One region of the Rhizobium sp. NFR12 genome, then DNA from elsewhere that is predicted to be linked to it. Evidence: riboswitches for the same ligand, from Rfam matches in the RefSeq annotation. Region 1 holds a riboswitch; the other holds the start of a gene.
The links. A riboswitch is a leader RNA that binds a small molecule or an ion and turns the genes downstream of it on or off. The one in region 1 is predicted to bind S-adenosylmethionine.
Positions count from the first base shown of each region.

Region 2: it holds a riboswitch for S-adenosylmethionine, as region 1 does, so the genes downstream of both, BLW69_RS16840 (O-succinylhomoserine sulfhydrylase) here and metA (homoserine O-acetyltransferase MetA) in region 1, are expected to answer to the same signal.

Region 1 is NZ_FNWM01000001.1:109,446-117,210, forward strand. It holds gene BLW69_RS00460 (ABC-F family ATP-binding cassette domain-containing protein) at 1-1,066, opposite strand, end outside; gene BLW69_RS00465 (thiamine diphosphokinase) at 1,074-1,724, opposite strand; SAM riboswitch at 1,843-1,920, shown strand; gene metA (homoserine O-acetyltransferase MetA) at 1,983-2,906, shown strand; gene BLW69_RS00475 (aldose epimerase family protein) at 2,996-4,018, shown strand; tRNA gene BLW69_RS00480 (tRNA-Gly) at 4,158-4,232, opposite strand; gene BLW69_RS00485 (hypothetical protein) at 4,233-4,445, opposite strand; gene BLW69_RS00490 (prolyl-tRNA synthetase associated domain-containing protein) at 4,496-4,993, shown strand; gene trxA (thioredoxin) at 5,075-6,088, shown strand; gene BLW69_RS00500 (LON peptidase substrate-binding domain-containing protein) at 6,251-6,925, shown strand; gene BLW69_RS00505 (Trm112 family protein) at 6,940-7,128, shown strand; gene BLW69_RS00510 (ubiquinone biosynthesis hydroxylase) at 7,155-7,765, opposite strand, start outside.
Region 2 is NZ_FNWM01000004.1:100,939-108,703, forward strand. It holds gene BLW69_RS16815 (S24 family peptidase) at 1-280, shown strand, start outside; gene BLW69_RS16820 (transporter substrate-binding domain-containing protein) at 324-1,076, opposite strand; gene BLW69_RS16825 (glycosyltransferase family 2 protein) at 1,282-3,204, shown strand; tRNA gene BLW69_RS16830 (tRNA-Gly) at 3,218-3,291, opposite strand; gene BLW69_RS16835 (2'-deoxycytidine 5'-triphosphate deaminase) at 3,362-4,456, opposite strand; SAM riboswitch at 4,530-4,608, shown strand; gene BLW69_RS16840 (O-succinylhomoserine sulfhydrylase) at 4,655-5,845, shown strand; gene apaG (Co2+/Mg2+ efflux protein ApaG) at 6,012-6,404, shown strand; gene BLW69_RS16850 (Hsp33 family molecular chaperone) at 6,418-7,407, opposite strand; gene argF (ornithine carbamoyltransferase) at 7,607-7,765, opposite strand, start outside.

The sequences.
Region 1 (7,765 bases):
GGTCCTCGCGCTTCTGGTCAAGCGTGGCAATTTCGAGATTGGTGCCGAGCTTGATCCAGCCGCTGTCGGGAGCAAGCTGACCCGTCAGCATCTTGAGAAGCGTCGTCTTACCAGCGCCATTCGGACCAACCAGGCCGATCCGGTCGCCGCGATGAATGCGGGTCGAGAATGGCGCAACGATCGGCTTGTCATAGGTCTTGGTGATGTTTTCCGCTTCCACCACCAGCTTGCCGGACTCGCGCCCTTCGGCGACGGAGGCCTGAACGGAGCCCTGCGGTCCCTTGTGGCCGCGGTAGTCGGCCCGCATGGACTGCAGCTCGCCGACGCGGCGCATGTTGCGCTTTCGCCTTGCGGTCACGCCGTAGCGCATCCAGTGTTCTTCGCGCTCGATCGCCTTGCCGAGCTTGTGCTGCTCGATCTCTTCCTCCTCGAGAACCTGATCCCGCCAGGCTTCGAAATGGCCGAAACCGCGCGACAGGCGGCGGGACGTGCCGCGGTCCAGCCAGACTGTGGCGTTGGACACCTTTTCGAGAAAGCGACGGTCATGGCTGATGACGACGAGCGCGCTGCGGGTCTTGCGCAGCTCGTCTTCCAGCCATTCGATGGTCGGCAGATCCAGATGGTTGGTCGGCTCGTCCAGCATCAGGATATCCGGTTCCGGCGCCATGACGCGGACAAGTGCTGCGCGTCGCGCCTCGCCACCGGAAAGCCTGACCGGGTCTTCCTCTCCTGTCAGGCCGAGATGCTCCAGCAGATAGGTGACGCGGTAGGGATCGTCGCCAGGTCCAAGCCCCGCTTCCGCATAGGCCTGCACGGTTTTGTAACCAGCAAAATCCGGCGCCTGTTCGAGATAGCGGATCGTCGCATTGGGGTGCCGGAAAACCTCACCCGACTGCGCTTCCACCATGCCAGCGGCGATCTTCATCAGCGTCGATTTGCCCGAGCCGTTGCGGCCGACGAGAGAGATGCGGTCGCCGGGCTCCACCTGCAGGGCAGCTCCGTTGAGAAGCGGCGTGCCGCCGAAGGTTAGAACGATATCGTCGAGTTTCAGAATTGGCGGTGCCATGCGGCGTCTATGCTCCGGAAAAATCGTTTGGACGGGCAAGGATCATCGCCCTCCCGTCACGTAAATGGAATTGGACGGGCCCTTCTGCAACGTTGGACACGGTGCGGGAGGAACCGAAGGGCAGCGTGTAATCCTTGAGTGGATAGCGCGCGCCAAGAATGTCGAGGCCTGCAAGGCCTGTGAAACCGATGACGGAAAACAACGTGCCCTTGGGCAGGTCGAGCGTCATCGTGCCGGTGAGAAAGGGCACGGCCTCTTCCTCACCGGATGTCAGGAGAACGTCATGCCCGCGCTCGGCAAGGCTCATCGCATGCAGAAAATGCTGGAGCGCGTGGTCGGACCGTTCGCCGCCCAGCGCGCCGATCAGAATGAGCCGCGTCGCGCCGCGTTCGATCGCTTCGGCCGTCGCGATCTCGCCGTCCGTCTCGTTCTTTTCCGGCGGATAGGTCCGGCGCTCGACATCGGGATAGCGCTCGATCAGGTCTGCGTCGGAGGAATCGAAATCGCCCACCCAGAGCTCCGGCATCACACCCAGCGCCTCTGCATGGCGCATGCCGCTGTCTGCCGCGATGAAGCGGCTTGCGGCAACTGCCTTTTGCAGTCGGTCTGTTACGGTGAGGTCACCGCCGAGCAGGATCGTGAAGGTCGAGTTGGCCATTGCCCATGCCCATATCCTAAAGCGGCTCGCAAGGGAAAGGCGCGTGTCGCACTGTTCGTGCGAAAGCGGTCATTTTTGCTGCCATTGACGGCGGGCGTGGCAGGGATTATTTGAAAAGTCGAAATTCCGTGGTGATTTGGCCGGCCGGCTTGCAGCCACGTAAAAAAAGTCGCTAAAGGGCCGCGAGAAGAGTTTCAAAAACTTCCCACGGGCCGGCTGCGATTCTTCGTGCCGGCTTTTTGTTTTTGGGTTGAAGAGATGCCGATCAAGATCCCCGATACGCTGCCTGCCTTCAACACGCTCGTTTCCGAGGGCGTGCGCGTGATGACCGAAACGATGGCGGTCAGGCAGGACATCCGGCCACTGCAGATCGGGCTTCTCAATCTCATGCCCAACAAGATCAAGACCGAGGTGCAGATGGCGCGCCTTGTCGGCGCCTCGCCGCTGCAGGTCGAATTCTCCCTGGTTCGCATCGGCGGCCACAAGGCCAAGAACACGTCGGAAGACCATCTCCTGTCGTTCTACGAAACGTGGGAAGAGGTGAAGCACCGCAAGTTCGATGGTTTCATCATCACCGGCGCGCCGGTGGAAACCCTGCCATACGAGGACGTCACCTATTGGCAGGAAATGAAGGAAATCTTCGACTGGACCACTACCAACGTGCATTCCACCATGAATGTCTGCTGGGGGGCGATGGCCGCCATCTATCATTTCCACGGCGTTCCAAAGCACGGGCTGAAGGAAAAGGCATTCGGGGTCTATCGCCACCGCAACCTGTCGCCGGCGTCGGTCTATCTCAACGGTTTTTCCGACGATTTCCAGGTACCGGTGTCGCGCTGGACGGAAGTGCGCCGGCAGGACGTCGAAAAGGCCGGCAGTGACCTCGAGATCCTGATGGAATCCGACGAAATGGGCCTCTGCCTTGTGCATGAGAGGGCCGGCCGACGGCTGTTCATGTTCAACCACGTCGAATACGATTCCACCTCGCTCGCCGACGAGTATTTCCGCGATGTCAAGGCCGGCATCCCGATCAAGATGCCGCACGACTATTTTCCGCACAACGACGATACGCTGGCCCCGCTCAACCGCTGGCGCGGTCATGCGCATCTCCTGTTCGGAAACTGGATCAACGAGATCTACCAGACGACGCCCTACGACCTCGAAAAAATCGGCACCGAGTGATCGAGAGAGCCTGACCGATTTTTCTCCTGGCGTCGTTGCGGCTTTGATCGAAATCACGCAGGTTGCCGCAAACATTTGGGAGGTGCGTTATGACGGATCATGAGTTCGAGATTTTCGGGACGACGAAGGCCGGCGAGGCGGTTCACCGAATCACGCTCTCAGGCGGCGGGCTGACAGCCCAGGTTCTCACCTGGGGCTCGGTCATCCAGGATCTGCGGCTTGCCGGCCACGAGCCGCCGCTGGTGCTGGGGTTCGACAATTTCGCAGACTATGAGGCCTATTCGCCCTATTTCGGTGCCACGCCTGGTCGCTGTGCTAATCGCATCGGCGATGGCCGCTTCTCGATCGACGGCACCGAGTATCAGGTGGAGCTCAACGAAGACGGCATTACCCATCTGCATGGCGGATCCGACGGCATTGCCCGGCGCATCTGGTCGATCGTCGATCATGCGGCAGACCGGGTCGTGCTGCAGATCACCGATCCGGACGGACGCGCCGGATATCCCGGCAATTGCACCGTCACCGCGACCTACCAGCTGATGGAAGACGGGGTGCTTTCGGTGATCTACGACACGGTGACCGACCAGCCGACGCCCGCCAACGTCTGCCAGCACTCCTATTTCAATCTCGACGGTCGCCCCGACATTTTCGGCCACGACATGATGATCGCCGCGGCTGAGTTGACGGCGGTGGATGAAAGGATGGTGCCGACCGGCGTCCTGATGCCGCTTGCCGGCACCACGTTCGACCTGAGCGAGATGGGTCCGATCCAGCGGACTGGTGCCGATGGCGAACAGGTGAAGTTCGATCATAACTACTGCCTCTCTGAGGAGAGGACTGCCAAGCGCTCGGTCGCGCTTGCCCGCAGCCTGTATTCCGGCGTGCAGCTCGAAGTGCGCACCACGGAGCCGGGGATCCAGTTCTACGCGGGCTTCAAGCTCGCCTTGCCGGTGCCCGGCATGGAAGGCCGTCCCTACGCGCCTTACGCCGGCTTCTGCCTGGAAACCCAGGTCTGGCCCGATGCAATCAACCACGAGACTTTCCCCAATGCAGTGCTTCGCCCGGGCGAAACCCTGCGCCAGGAAACCGACTACGTGTTTTCGAAGAGCTGAGGCGATGAGGGCTGAGGCTGCCGAAAGGCGGCCTCAGTCTGGCTGCGAGGATGCAGGCAGCCAGCGAATGACGATAATAGACGAGGTACCCTACTGGGTACCAATACCGTTATTCGTTTTTTCGTCTGAAGGGAGAATTTGGAGCGGGCGAAGGGATTCGAACCCTCGACCCCAACCTTGGCAAGGTTGTGCTCTACCACTGAGCTACACCCGCTCATAAACCGTCGACCCGGTGGTAGTCTGGATCGTCGGTGCCGCTCGTTGCCGGCGACGGGCGGTATATGGCCCAGACTTTTTTCAAATGCAACAGGGAAATGACGATCTCGATGAAGAATTTTTCAGGAGCTTCGAAAGCCCCTGCGAAACAAGGGTTTGCGCCAAAGCGTGCATCTTGGCCGGTCCGAACAATCTGTCTATAGTCCGCCATCCTTACCCCGCCGGCCGGGGCCAACACCTCAAGAGCAGCCAAGATCGATCATGCCAAAAACTGCAGAAGACCTGTTCGCCTTTCTCGATAGCCTCGATATTGCCCACAAGACGAAAGCGCATGCACCGGTGTTTACGGTATCGGAATCAGCCAGCCTGCGTGACGAGATCCCGGGCGGGCATACCAAGAACCTGTTCGTCAAAGACAAGAAGGACCAGTTCTTCGTCATCACGGTCGAAGAAAACGCCAGCGTCGATCTAAAGACCGTCCACAAGGTGATCGGTGCGTCCAGTCGCGTCTCGTTCGGCAATCCTGAAAAGATGCTGGAATTTCTCGGCGTCGTGCCGGGCTCCGTCACCGTGTTCGGCGCGCTGAACGACACGGATAACAACGTCACGTTCGTGCTCGACGAAGACCTCATGCGCGAAGAGGTGATCAATGGCCATCCACTCTCAAACGATGCGACGACGTCGATCGGTCGCGACGATCTTATCCGCTTTCTGGAGGCGACGGGCCATACGCCGCTTGTCTTGAAAGTGACGGGCTGACATACGATCTTTGCAATTCAGAGTAAGACATAATGCGCATCGGCCGTGTGCCGATTGGACTTTTTCCGGGAGAACACTTTCATGAGCGGCACGAACAATCCTTATGGTGGCTCCTACGGCGCCGGTAACTACGGTGGCCAGAACGCGACGGTGAACTTCGGTTCGACGCCTGCTGCGGCCCCAGCGCCCGCGGCTTCCTCTGTCCCTGCTGCTGCCGGTAGCTATATCTCGGACACGACGACCGCAGGCTTCGGCAAGGACGTGATCGAGGCATCGCGCAGCCAGCCGGTTCTCGTCGATTTCTGGGCGCCCTGGTGCGGTCCGTGCAAGCAGCTGACGCCCGTCATCGAAAAGGTCGTCAACGAAGCCCAGGGTCGCGTCAGGCTCGTCAAGATGAACATTGACGACCATCCCTCGATCGCGGGACAGCTCGGGATCCAGTCGATCCCGGCCGTGATCGCCTTTGCCGATGGCCGTCCGGTCGACGGGTTCATGGGTGCCATTCCGGAAAGCCAGATCCGCGAGTTCATCGAAAAGGTCGCAGGTCCAGAGGGCATGGACCAGGCGGCCGAGATCGAGGCGGTGCTCGGCGATGCGGAAACCCTGCTCGGACAGGACGATATCCAGGGTGCCGCACAGCTCTACGGCGCCGTTCTGCAGGCCGACCCGGAAAACCCCAAGGCTGCGGCCGGCATGATGCAGTGCCTGATCGGCATGGGCGAAACGGCCCGCGCCGGCGAGATGCTCGCCTCCCTGCCCGAAGAGATGGCTGCCGATCCCGCAATACAGGCGGTCGCCAAGAAGCTGGAGCAGATCGAGGAAGCCCGCAAGCTGGGTGACCCTGTCGCACTCGAGCAGCAGCTTGCCGCCAACCCCGACGATCACGAGGCCCGCGTGAGCCTCGCCAAGATCCTCAACGTCCAGGGCGAACGCGAAAAGGCGGCCGATCACCTGCTGACCATCATGCGCAAGGACCGCACGTTCGACGACGATGGCGCGCGCCGCCAGCTGCTGCAATTCTTCGAGGTCTGGGGCCCGAAAGATCCGGCTACGATTTCCGGGCGCCGCCGCCTTTCGTCGATCCTGTTCTCCTGATTGTGTTGCCGATTGATCGCTAAGCCGGATCGCAGCCTTGCGTTCCGGCGACGATGCCCCACATTAGTTTTATAGGTTTGGCTGAACGGCCAGGTTTGGACAACGGCCAGATTCGGACAGACATTTTTGTCCGGTGAATGTGGTCTGGGAGGTATCGGACCAATGCATGTGGGAAACGCGCGCTATCTGAAGCGGGAGGATCTTCCGGAAACGATCCCGGTCTTTCCGCTGACTGGGGCTTTGCTCCTGCCGGGAGGCCAGCTTCCTCTCAATATCTTCGAGCCGCGTTATCTGTCCCTGTTCGATGCAGCGCTTGCGGGCGACAGGTTGATCGGCATCGTGCAGCCATCATTGATGGAACCGGACGAGCCGCTCGGCGGCGGGCGCTCGGCGCTGTCGTCGATCGGTTGCGCCGGCCGGATCACGTCCTTTGCCGAAACCGGCGATGGCCGCTACATCATTTCGCTCAGCGGGATCTGCCGCTTCAGGCTGCTCGATGAGATCGGTGGCGGCCATCCGTTCCGCAAATTCAGACACGCGCCTTTCCTGTCCGATCTGACCGACGAGGATGACGAAAAAGCCGTCAACCGGCCGGAACTGCTGCGGGTCTTCAAGGCCTATCTCGACGCCAACAAGCTGGAGGCGGACTGGGAAAGCATCGAGCGGGCCGGAAACCGGACGCTGGTGAATTCGCTGTCGATGATGTCGCCCTTCGGTCCTGCCGAGAAGCAGGCGCTTCTGGAGGCACCGGATCTGAAGAGCCGGGCTGATACGTTGATCGCAATCACCGAGATCCTGCTTGCGCAGGGATCCGGGACAGCGAACGTGCTGCAGTAGGGCAAAGGCCGGTCATGGACGAAAAACTCAGCAAGGTGGATCCGAAACTGCTCGATCTTCTCGTCTGTCCGCTGACCAAGGGCAGGCTGTCACTCGATCGCGAAAACAACGAGCTCGTGTCGCAAGGCGCGCGCCTTGCCTATCCGATCCGCGACGGGATCCCGATCATGCTCATGTCGGAAGCCCGCAAGCTCGAGGACTAGCCTTCAGATCGAGCCGTGAGCAACCTTCAGATCGATCGGCCGCTCAGCAGTTTCGGGTTGTCCTTCACCGTCGTTCCGGCGGCCTGACCGATGAAGAAATCCTTGATCTTCGGAAGCCGCTCCACGACGCCCAAGCCGAAATCGCGGGCGATGCGGATCGGCGTGACGTCGTTTGAAAACAGCCGGTTCAGCACATCCGTCGTCACACCCATCCGGAACGTATCGAAACGCCGCCACGACTGGTAGCGCTCGAGCACATTGAGCGAGCCGATGTCGAGGCCGAGGCGATCCGCCTCGACGACGGTCTCGGCAAGCGCTGCCACATCCTTGAAGCCGAGGTTGAGGCCCTGGCCGGAGATCGGATGAATGCCGTGGGCGGCATCGCCGGCAAGCGCGAAGCGCGGTGCGACGAAGGCGCGCGACAGGGTCAGGCTAAGCGGATAGGCCTTGCGACCACCGACCAGCCGGATCTCGCCCAGCTTGTGGCCGAAGCGCCGCTGCAGCTCTTCCTCGAAGATCAGGTCGTCCGATGCCATCAGGCGCTCGGCGGCATCGGTGCGCTCCGTCCAGACCAGCGACGAGCGATTGTTGGTGAGCGGCAGGATGGCGAACGGGCCGGACGGCAGGAAATGCTCTT
Region 2 (7,765 bases), on a different contig from region 1:
TGCTCGAAAAGCCGGTGTCTACGCGCTCGAGGTCCAGGGCGATTCCATGATGCCGCTCTATCGGGACGGCGACGTGCTGATCGTCGAGCCCGGCGCACAGGTTCGGCGTGGCGACCGCGTGGTGTTGAAAACCCGCGAGGGCGAGGTGATGGCGAAAGTTCTGGCGCGCCAGAGCGCGCGCCTGATCGAGCTTCTGTCGCTCAACCCCGAACACGCGAACCGTTCCTTCGAAACGGCCGATGTGGAATGGATGGCGCGGATCATCTGGGCGAGCCAGTAAGCCGCGTTGCATTCAGCGTCTCTTGAGAAAAAATTCCTCTGTCTCAATAGAGGCCGTTCGGGAAATAGCGCAGGTAGAGTTCCTGCAGGCGGCCGTTGCGCGACAATTCGGCCAGCGCCTGATCAAAGGCGGCGGCAAGGGTCGGATCGTTTCTGCGGACCATGATGGTCAGGCCCTCGCCTAGAAATTTCTGCGACAGGTAGGGGCCGTCGAACAGGCTGCAGCAGGTCTCCGATGCCTCGCTTGCGACCCAGAAAGGCAGGCGAAGGCCATCAGCAAAGACGGCATCCACTTGTCTCTCCTTCAGCGCTGCCAGCATGTCCTCGTAACTGTCGAACGGCTTTTGCGTGAGCTTCGGGAAGAACGCTCTTAGCATCGCCTCATGCGCCGTTCCCTTGACGACACCGACCGGACGATCGCTGAGGTCCGATACCGTGGTCGCAGCCAGTGTCGCCGCGTTGTTGCGGGCAAACCTTGCCGGGATACCGAGATAGGGCCTGGAAAACAGAAAGCGCTGCCGCAGCGACGGAGTTGCGGCGACCGCTGCCATCACGGCCTCCCCGCCCCCGTCTTCCAGGGTCTTTTCGAGATCCGCGAAGGGCATGGCCTGAATCTGGCACTTTGCCTCGATCTTCAGGACCGTGCAAATCTCGCGGGCGAGATCGATGTTGAAGCCTGACAGCCGGCCAGATTGATCTGCGAAATTGAAAGGGGGGAAATCGACAGTCGTCAGGATGCGCACGCGCAGGATTGTCGACAGATCCTGGCGCTCCACGCGTTCTCGTGCGTCAAACATCAGCGGAAGCTGGGTCGCCGGGGTAGAAGGCGGAGCGGTGGAGGCCGCAAGTGCCTGCGATGCGGACAGAAGTCCGTGTATCACCACCACCAAAAGCTGCATAAACTTGAAAACACCACTGCTTTTTAGGGATGTAATCAGGTATCGCATCTTTATGATCCGTGTGGGGCGATAGGGGTTCGTCTGCGGACGGTGTAGCAGCAACATGCGCTCAGAGGAACATGCTTCGCAGCCGACCTATCACGACGAAACGGGGGCGCCGCCGACCGACGAGACCGAGTCCGGGCAATTGCTCGACTTTCGTCCCGGCATCCAGGTCGAGCTGACAGCGCTTGCGGCCCTCGGTTTCTCGAAACCGTTGATCGCCAAGCTGGCTGGCCTCTCCAGGCAAAACGGGACGACGGTCGAGGCCGAGCTTCTGGCAAGCGGCGACGTGAGGGAAGACGCCTATTACGGTGCCATCGCCCGTCTGCTGCGACTTCCCTTCGTCTCGTCGCTCGATCCCGCGCTTGTCGTTATCCTGCCCTCGACCGACGCCCAGCTGACACGCCCGACCATGGTGAGGATCGCCCATCGCAACAAGGCGCAGGAAATCGCCATCGTGCCGGAGGCGGCGCGACTTTCGCAGATTGCGGCAACGCTTGCGACCCTGCCGCTTGTGGGCCGCGATCTCGTCATCACCACGCCGAGCGCCATTCGCGAATCCGTCTGGAAAGCCGATGCAGCGCGCCGCATCCGCGAGACCACGAATACCCTGTTCGAGCAGAGACCCCTGCTGTCGGCCCGCGTTGTGCTCGCAGGCCACCAGGGCTTTTACGGTGGGTCGTTTCTGACGACCCTTGCCTGTCTCCTGCTGATTGCACCGATCGATACGCTGCTTGCGCTGCATATCGTCCTGTCGCTCACCTATTTCTCGACGCTCTGTCTTCGGCTTTCGGCGATGATCCGGCAAACGTTGGTGGCGCCTGAACGCGTGCCAGTCGCTCCACCGTTCGGGCTGCTGCCGCGTTACACTATTCTGGTCGCACTCTACCGCGAAGAGGACATGGCCGAGCAGTTGGTCGCAAGCCTCAAGCGGCTGGACTGGCCCGCATCTCTGCTCGACATCAAGTTCGTATGCGAAATCGACGACCGGCAGACGATCGAAGCCTTGAAGGCGCTTGAGCCTGGCCCCCAGTTCGAGATCGTCGAAGTGCCGGCCTATGGTCCGCGGACGAAGCCAAAGGCTCTCACCTATGCGCTGAAAGGTGCGCGCGGCGAATTCACGGCAATCTACGACGCCGAGGACAGGCCGCACCCGCTACAACTCCGCGAGGCGTACCGGCGGTTTCGCGCGGCACCATCCGAACTTGCCTGCCTGCAGGCACCACTGATCATCACCAACGCCCGGGAAAGCTGGTTGAGCGCGTTGTTTTCGCTCGAATATGCAGCGCTGTTTCGCGGCCTTTTGCCGATGCTCGGGAGAATGAACATGCCGCTTCCACTCGGCGGCACGTCCAACCATTTCCGCACCAGCGCGCTGATCGCAGCCGGCGGATGGGATCCGTACAACGTGACGGAAGACGCCGATCTTGGCATGCGGCTCTACCGGCTTGGCTTTACCGCCGACGTGATGCGGCACCAGACGCTGGAGGACGCGCCTTTATCGATCAAGGTCTGGACGTCGCAGAGAAGCCGCTGGTTCAAGGGCTGGCTGCAAACCTGGCTGGTGCTGATGCGCGACCCAGCGCGGCTGATCGGCGAAATCGGCATCAAGCCTTTCTGCGTGATCCAATTGCTGGTGGGCGGCATGCTTTTGTCATCGCTGCTGCATCCGCTTATCCTCGTCTTTCTCGGCGTCGGCTTCTCGGCAATGCTGCGGGCGCCGATCGACACGCTGCCGCTGGAGGTCGTCGGCCTGTTCGCGATCGACTTCACCAATATCCTCGGCAGCTATCTCATCTTCCTCGGCCTCGGCATCGGATCGATGACCGACCACGAGAAGCGCCTCGTCGGACGCCGCTGGGTTGCCGTGCCGCTCTACTGGATGATGACATCCTTCGCCGCCTGGAAGGCGCTACGGGAACTCAGGACAAAGCCCTTCCACTGGAGCAAGACACCCCACATGCCGCGCCGGAAGGAGAGCTGATCGGGATGGGGATTGGAGCGGGTGAAGGGAATCGAACCCTCGTATTCAGCTTGGGAAGCTGCTGCTCTACCATTGAGCTACACCCGCGTCGGGGGAAGGTTTCCAACAATGGGCCTTGTCTGTCAAGGTCGCCGGGGTGGAAGCGTCCGGGGATGTCCTAGCTGCGGAAATGCTTGGAGAGTTTGAGGCCCTGCGCCTGATAGTTCGAGCCGAGGCCGGAGCCGTAGAGGCCCTGGGGTTCTTCCAGCATGTGTTCGTAGACGAGGCGGCCGACGATCTGGCCGTCTTCGAGGATGAACGGGACCTCGTGGCTGCGCACCTCTAGGACTGCGCGGCTGCCGCGGCCGCCGGCGGCCTCGTGGCCGAAGCCGGGGTCGAAGAAGCCGGCGTAATGGACGCGGAATTCGCCGACCAGCGGGTCGAACGGTGTCATTTCGGCCGCGTAGAGCGGTGGCACATGGACGGCCTCGCGCGAGACGAGGATGTAGAATTCATCCGGATCCAGAATCAGTTCGTTGCGGCCGCGGCTGTGGATCGGCTCCCAGAAATCGAACAGATCATGCTGGGCCTTCTTGTCGACATCGACGACGGCCGTGTGGTGCTTGCCGCGGTAGCCGATCAGGCCATCGTTGTCGCCGGCAAGGTCGATCGATAGCGCTATGCCGCCGCCGGAAATGTTCGGCTGCGCGGCGGCGACCAGCGTTTCGGCTCCATGCAGCGCCAACAGCTCCGGCTCCTGCAGAAGGGCGTTGCCGACGCGGAAGCGGATCTGCGACAGGCGCGAGCCCTGGCGCACGACGATCGGAAATGTGCGCGGGGAAATTTCGAGATAGAGCGGACCGCGATAGCCTGTAGGGATCTTGTCGAACTCCTGGGCGCGATCGGTGATGACGCGGGTAAAGATATCGAGGCGGCCGGTGGAGCTTTTCGGATTGGCCGAAGCCGACATCTCGGCCGGCAGATCGAGGCTTTCCATCAGCGGCACGATATAGACGCAGCCCGTTTCGAGGACGGCGCTTTCGGAGAGATCGATGACGTGCAGGCTGAGGCGCTCGAGCTTGTCGGACACGAGGCTCATCGGCCCCGGCATGAACGAGGCGCGCACGCGAAACGCCTTCTGCCCCAAGCGCAGATCAAGGCTCGCCGGCTGGATCTGGTCCTGATCAGGCGCCCTCTCGGACTTCAGCCGTCCTTGTTCGAAGAGCGCCGCAATTGCGCGGTCCGCCAGAATTCCCGTTTCGCGAGCCATCATGTCTCTTTCAGATTTTGGGGGCGACAAAACCAAATGCGGACCATTGACGCAAGCGGAAGCGAGGCGTAAGGCAGCTTTATCCCGTGGTGATTTGGCCGGTCGGCTTGCAGCCACGTTAAACAAGTGGCTAAAAAGACCGGGTTGAAAACCGGTCTGCGATTGCGGCCGGTTTTTTTGTATCACGAAGGTGATGAACACATGAGCAAATCCCCGAACAAGAACTGGCGCCCGGCCACCACGCTCGTCCATGGCGGCACGCTGCGCTCGCAATACGGCGAGATGTCTGAAGCCATCTACCTGACGCAGGGCTTCGCCTACGACAGTTCAGAAGCCGCCGAGGCCCGTTTCAAGGGCGAGGCCGACGGCTATATCTATGCCCGCTACGGCAGTCCCACCAACGACATGTTCGAAAAGCGCATGTGTGCGCTGGAAGGTGCAGAAGAAGCCCGTGCCACCGCCTCCGGCATGGCCGCCATCACGGCAGCGCTCATGTGCCAGCTTCGCGCCGGCGACCATATCGTTGCCGCGCGGGCCCTTTTCGGTTCCTGCCGCTGGGTTGTCGAAACGCTCGCCCCGCGCTACGGCATCGAATGCACGCTGGTCGACGGTCGCGACCTTGCCAACTGGGAAGCGGCGATCAAGCCCAACACCAAGGTGTTTTTCCTGGAAAGCCCGACAAACCCGACGCTGGAAGTGATTGACATTGCCGGCGTTGCCAAGCTTGCCAATCAGGTCGGCGCCCGTCTGGTGGTCGACAACGTGTTCGCAACGCCGCTCTTCCAGCGGCCGCTGGAACTCGGCGCCCATGTGGTCGTCTATTCCGCCACCAAGCATATCGACGGCCAGGGCCGCAGCCTTGCCGGCGTCATCCTTTCGGACCGCGAATGGGTTCTGGAGCACCTGCAGGACTATTATCGCCATACCGGTCCGGCGATGTCACCGTTTACCGCATGGACACTGATCAAGGGCCTGGAAACGCTGCCGATCCGTGTTGCCCAGCAGACGTCGAATGCGGCAAAGATCGCCGATTTCCTGGCCGAGCAGTCCAAGGTCGCGAAAGTGATCTATCCCGGTCGCAAGGATCATCCGCAGGCCGATATCATCGCCAAGCAGATGACGGGCGGATCGACGCTGGTCTGTTTCGAGCTGAAGGGCGGCAAGGAAGCGGCCTTCAAGCTGCAGAATGCCATGGAGGTGGTCACCATCTCCAACAATCTCGGCGATACCCGCTCGATCATCACGCATCCGGCGACGACGACGCACAAGAACCTCAGCGACGAGGCTCGTACGGAACTGGGAATTTCTCCCGGCACCGTGCGCTTTTCGGCCGGCATCGAGGATGCGGACGACCTGCTGGAAGATTTCGCGCAGGCGCTGAAGCAGATCTGATCGGCTTTACGCCGAACGATGGGTAGACCCGGAACGCTCCGGGTTTACCATATCAGTTATCCCTATCATCAAGAACGCGACATTGCCTCAGATGCAAGCCGCGAGAATTCTTGACCTTTCTCCCCCACTGTACGATATCGGCACGATGAGCAATCTTGAGGTGCCAATGTACCGCGCCCGCACCAGAGACATAGACGTCGCCGTCGAGCCCTATTATCTCGAGGAGCAGTCGAGCCCCGAGGACAGTCGTTATGTCTGGGGATACCGGATCGTGATCGAGAACAAGTCCTCGATCAGCGTCACGCTCGTGCATCGCTACTGGAACATCACGGACGAAAACGGGATCGTCGACGAGGTCGACGGACCAGGCGTCGTTGGCGACCAGCCGCGACTGGAGCCCGGCGACAGCTACGAATATTCGTCCGGGTGCCCGCTCGACACGCCATCCGGCGTCATGTTCGGCACCTACGATATGAAGACGGACGAAGGCGAGACTTTCAAAGTCGACATTCCCGCCTTCTCGCTGGATTCACCAGGCGTCGTGCGCGTTCTGAACTGACCCGCAAGGCGGATCAGGCGCTTTCGAATTCTTCCGTCACGAACTTGTAGGTGGTCGAGCAGAACTCGCAGGTTACCGCGATTTCTCCATCTTCCACACTCGCGTGGATTTCTTCCGCAGAGAACCCGTCCAGAACGCCCTTGATCTTGTCGCGCGAGCAGCTGCAGCGGTCGAACACCGTCTGCGGATCATAGACCCGCACGCCGCGCTCGTGGAACAGCCGGAACAGCAGCCGTTCGATCGCCACCTGCGGATCGGTCAGCTCGTCCGTATCGATGGTGCCGACCAGCGTGCTCGCCTCTAACCAGGCATCGTCCTCGACTTCGACGGCATCGCGTTCGTCACCATCGCCGCCGTGCAGGTCGGGCTGGCGCATGCGCTCAGGCGCCTGCGGAAGGAACTGGGCGACAAGTCCGCCGGCGCGCCAGTTGTGGCGCGGGTTGCCGTCCTCGTCGCGGTCGATGAGTTCGGCGACGGCGAGGCGAACCCTGGTCGGGATCTGTTCGGACTGGCGGAAGTAGACGCCGGCCATTTCTTCAAGCGACGAGCCGTCCATCGGCACGATGCCCTGATAGGGCTGCATGCCGCGGCCCTGATCGATCGTCAGCGCAAGAAAGCCATGGCCGAGCAGTTCGGCAGGCGAGATCTTGCCGTTCTCGACGGCCTCGGCCAGCGCATCCTCGTCATAGCGGGCATAGGCGCGCAGTGCGTCCGGCGTGGAGAAATCGGCAACAAGCAGGTCGACCGGGCCGTCGCCCTTGGTCTGCATGGTGAACTTGCCTTCGAATTTCAGCGAAGTGCCCAGCAGTGCAGTGAGCACGACGGCTTCCGCCAGCAGCCGTGCGACAGGTGCCGGATAATCGTGCCGTCCGAGGATCGCGTTGAGGAGTGGCCCGAGCTGGACCGCACGGCCGCGCACATCGAGGCCATCCACCTGGAAGGGCACGACGCGGTCGTCGCCGGCAAAATCGAGTTCGTTCAGTTCAACAGTCGCTTCCGCCATGAGTTAACTCCTTCGCGCCGGCGCTCTCAGTTCCTCGAACGCTTTTACACAAGCGCCAGCCGCAGCGGAACCGCCGGCCGGGGATTTGAGAACGTTGACGATATCGTGTTGAAGCGCCGCACTCGTTCGGCGGCGCGCTTTGAAAGCCGTCAGATGGTGGCGGCTCTCATCGAATTCAAGTCGGAAGCGCTTTCGATCCTCAGACGATGCCGAAGCACCAGGCAAGGATCGACTTCTGCGCGTGAAGACGGTTTTCCGCCTCGTCGAACACCACCGACTGTGGTCCGTCGATGACCTCGTCGGTGACTTCCTCGCCGCGATGCGCCGGCAGGCAGTGCATGAAGAGCGCGTCCTTGTT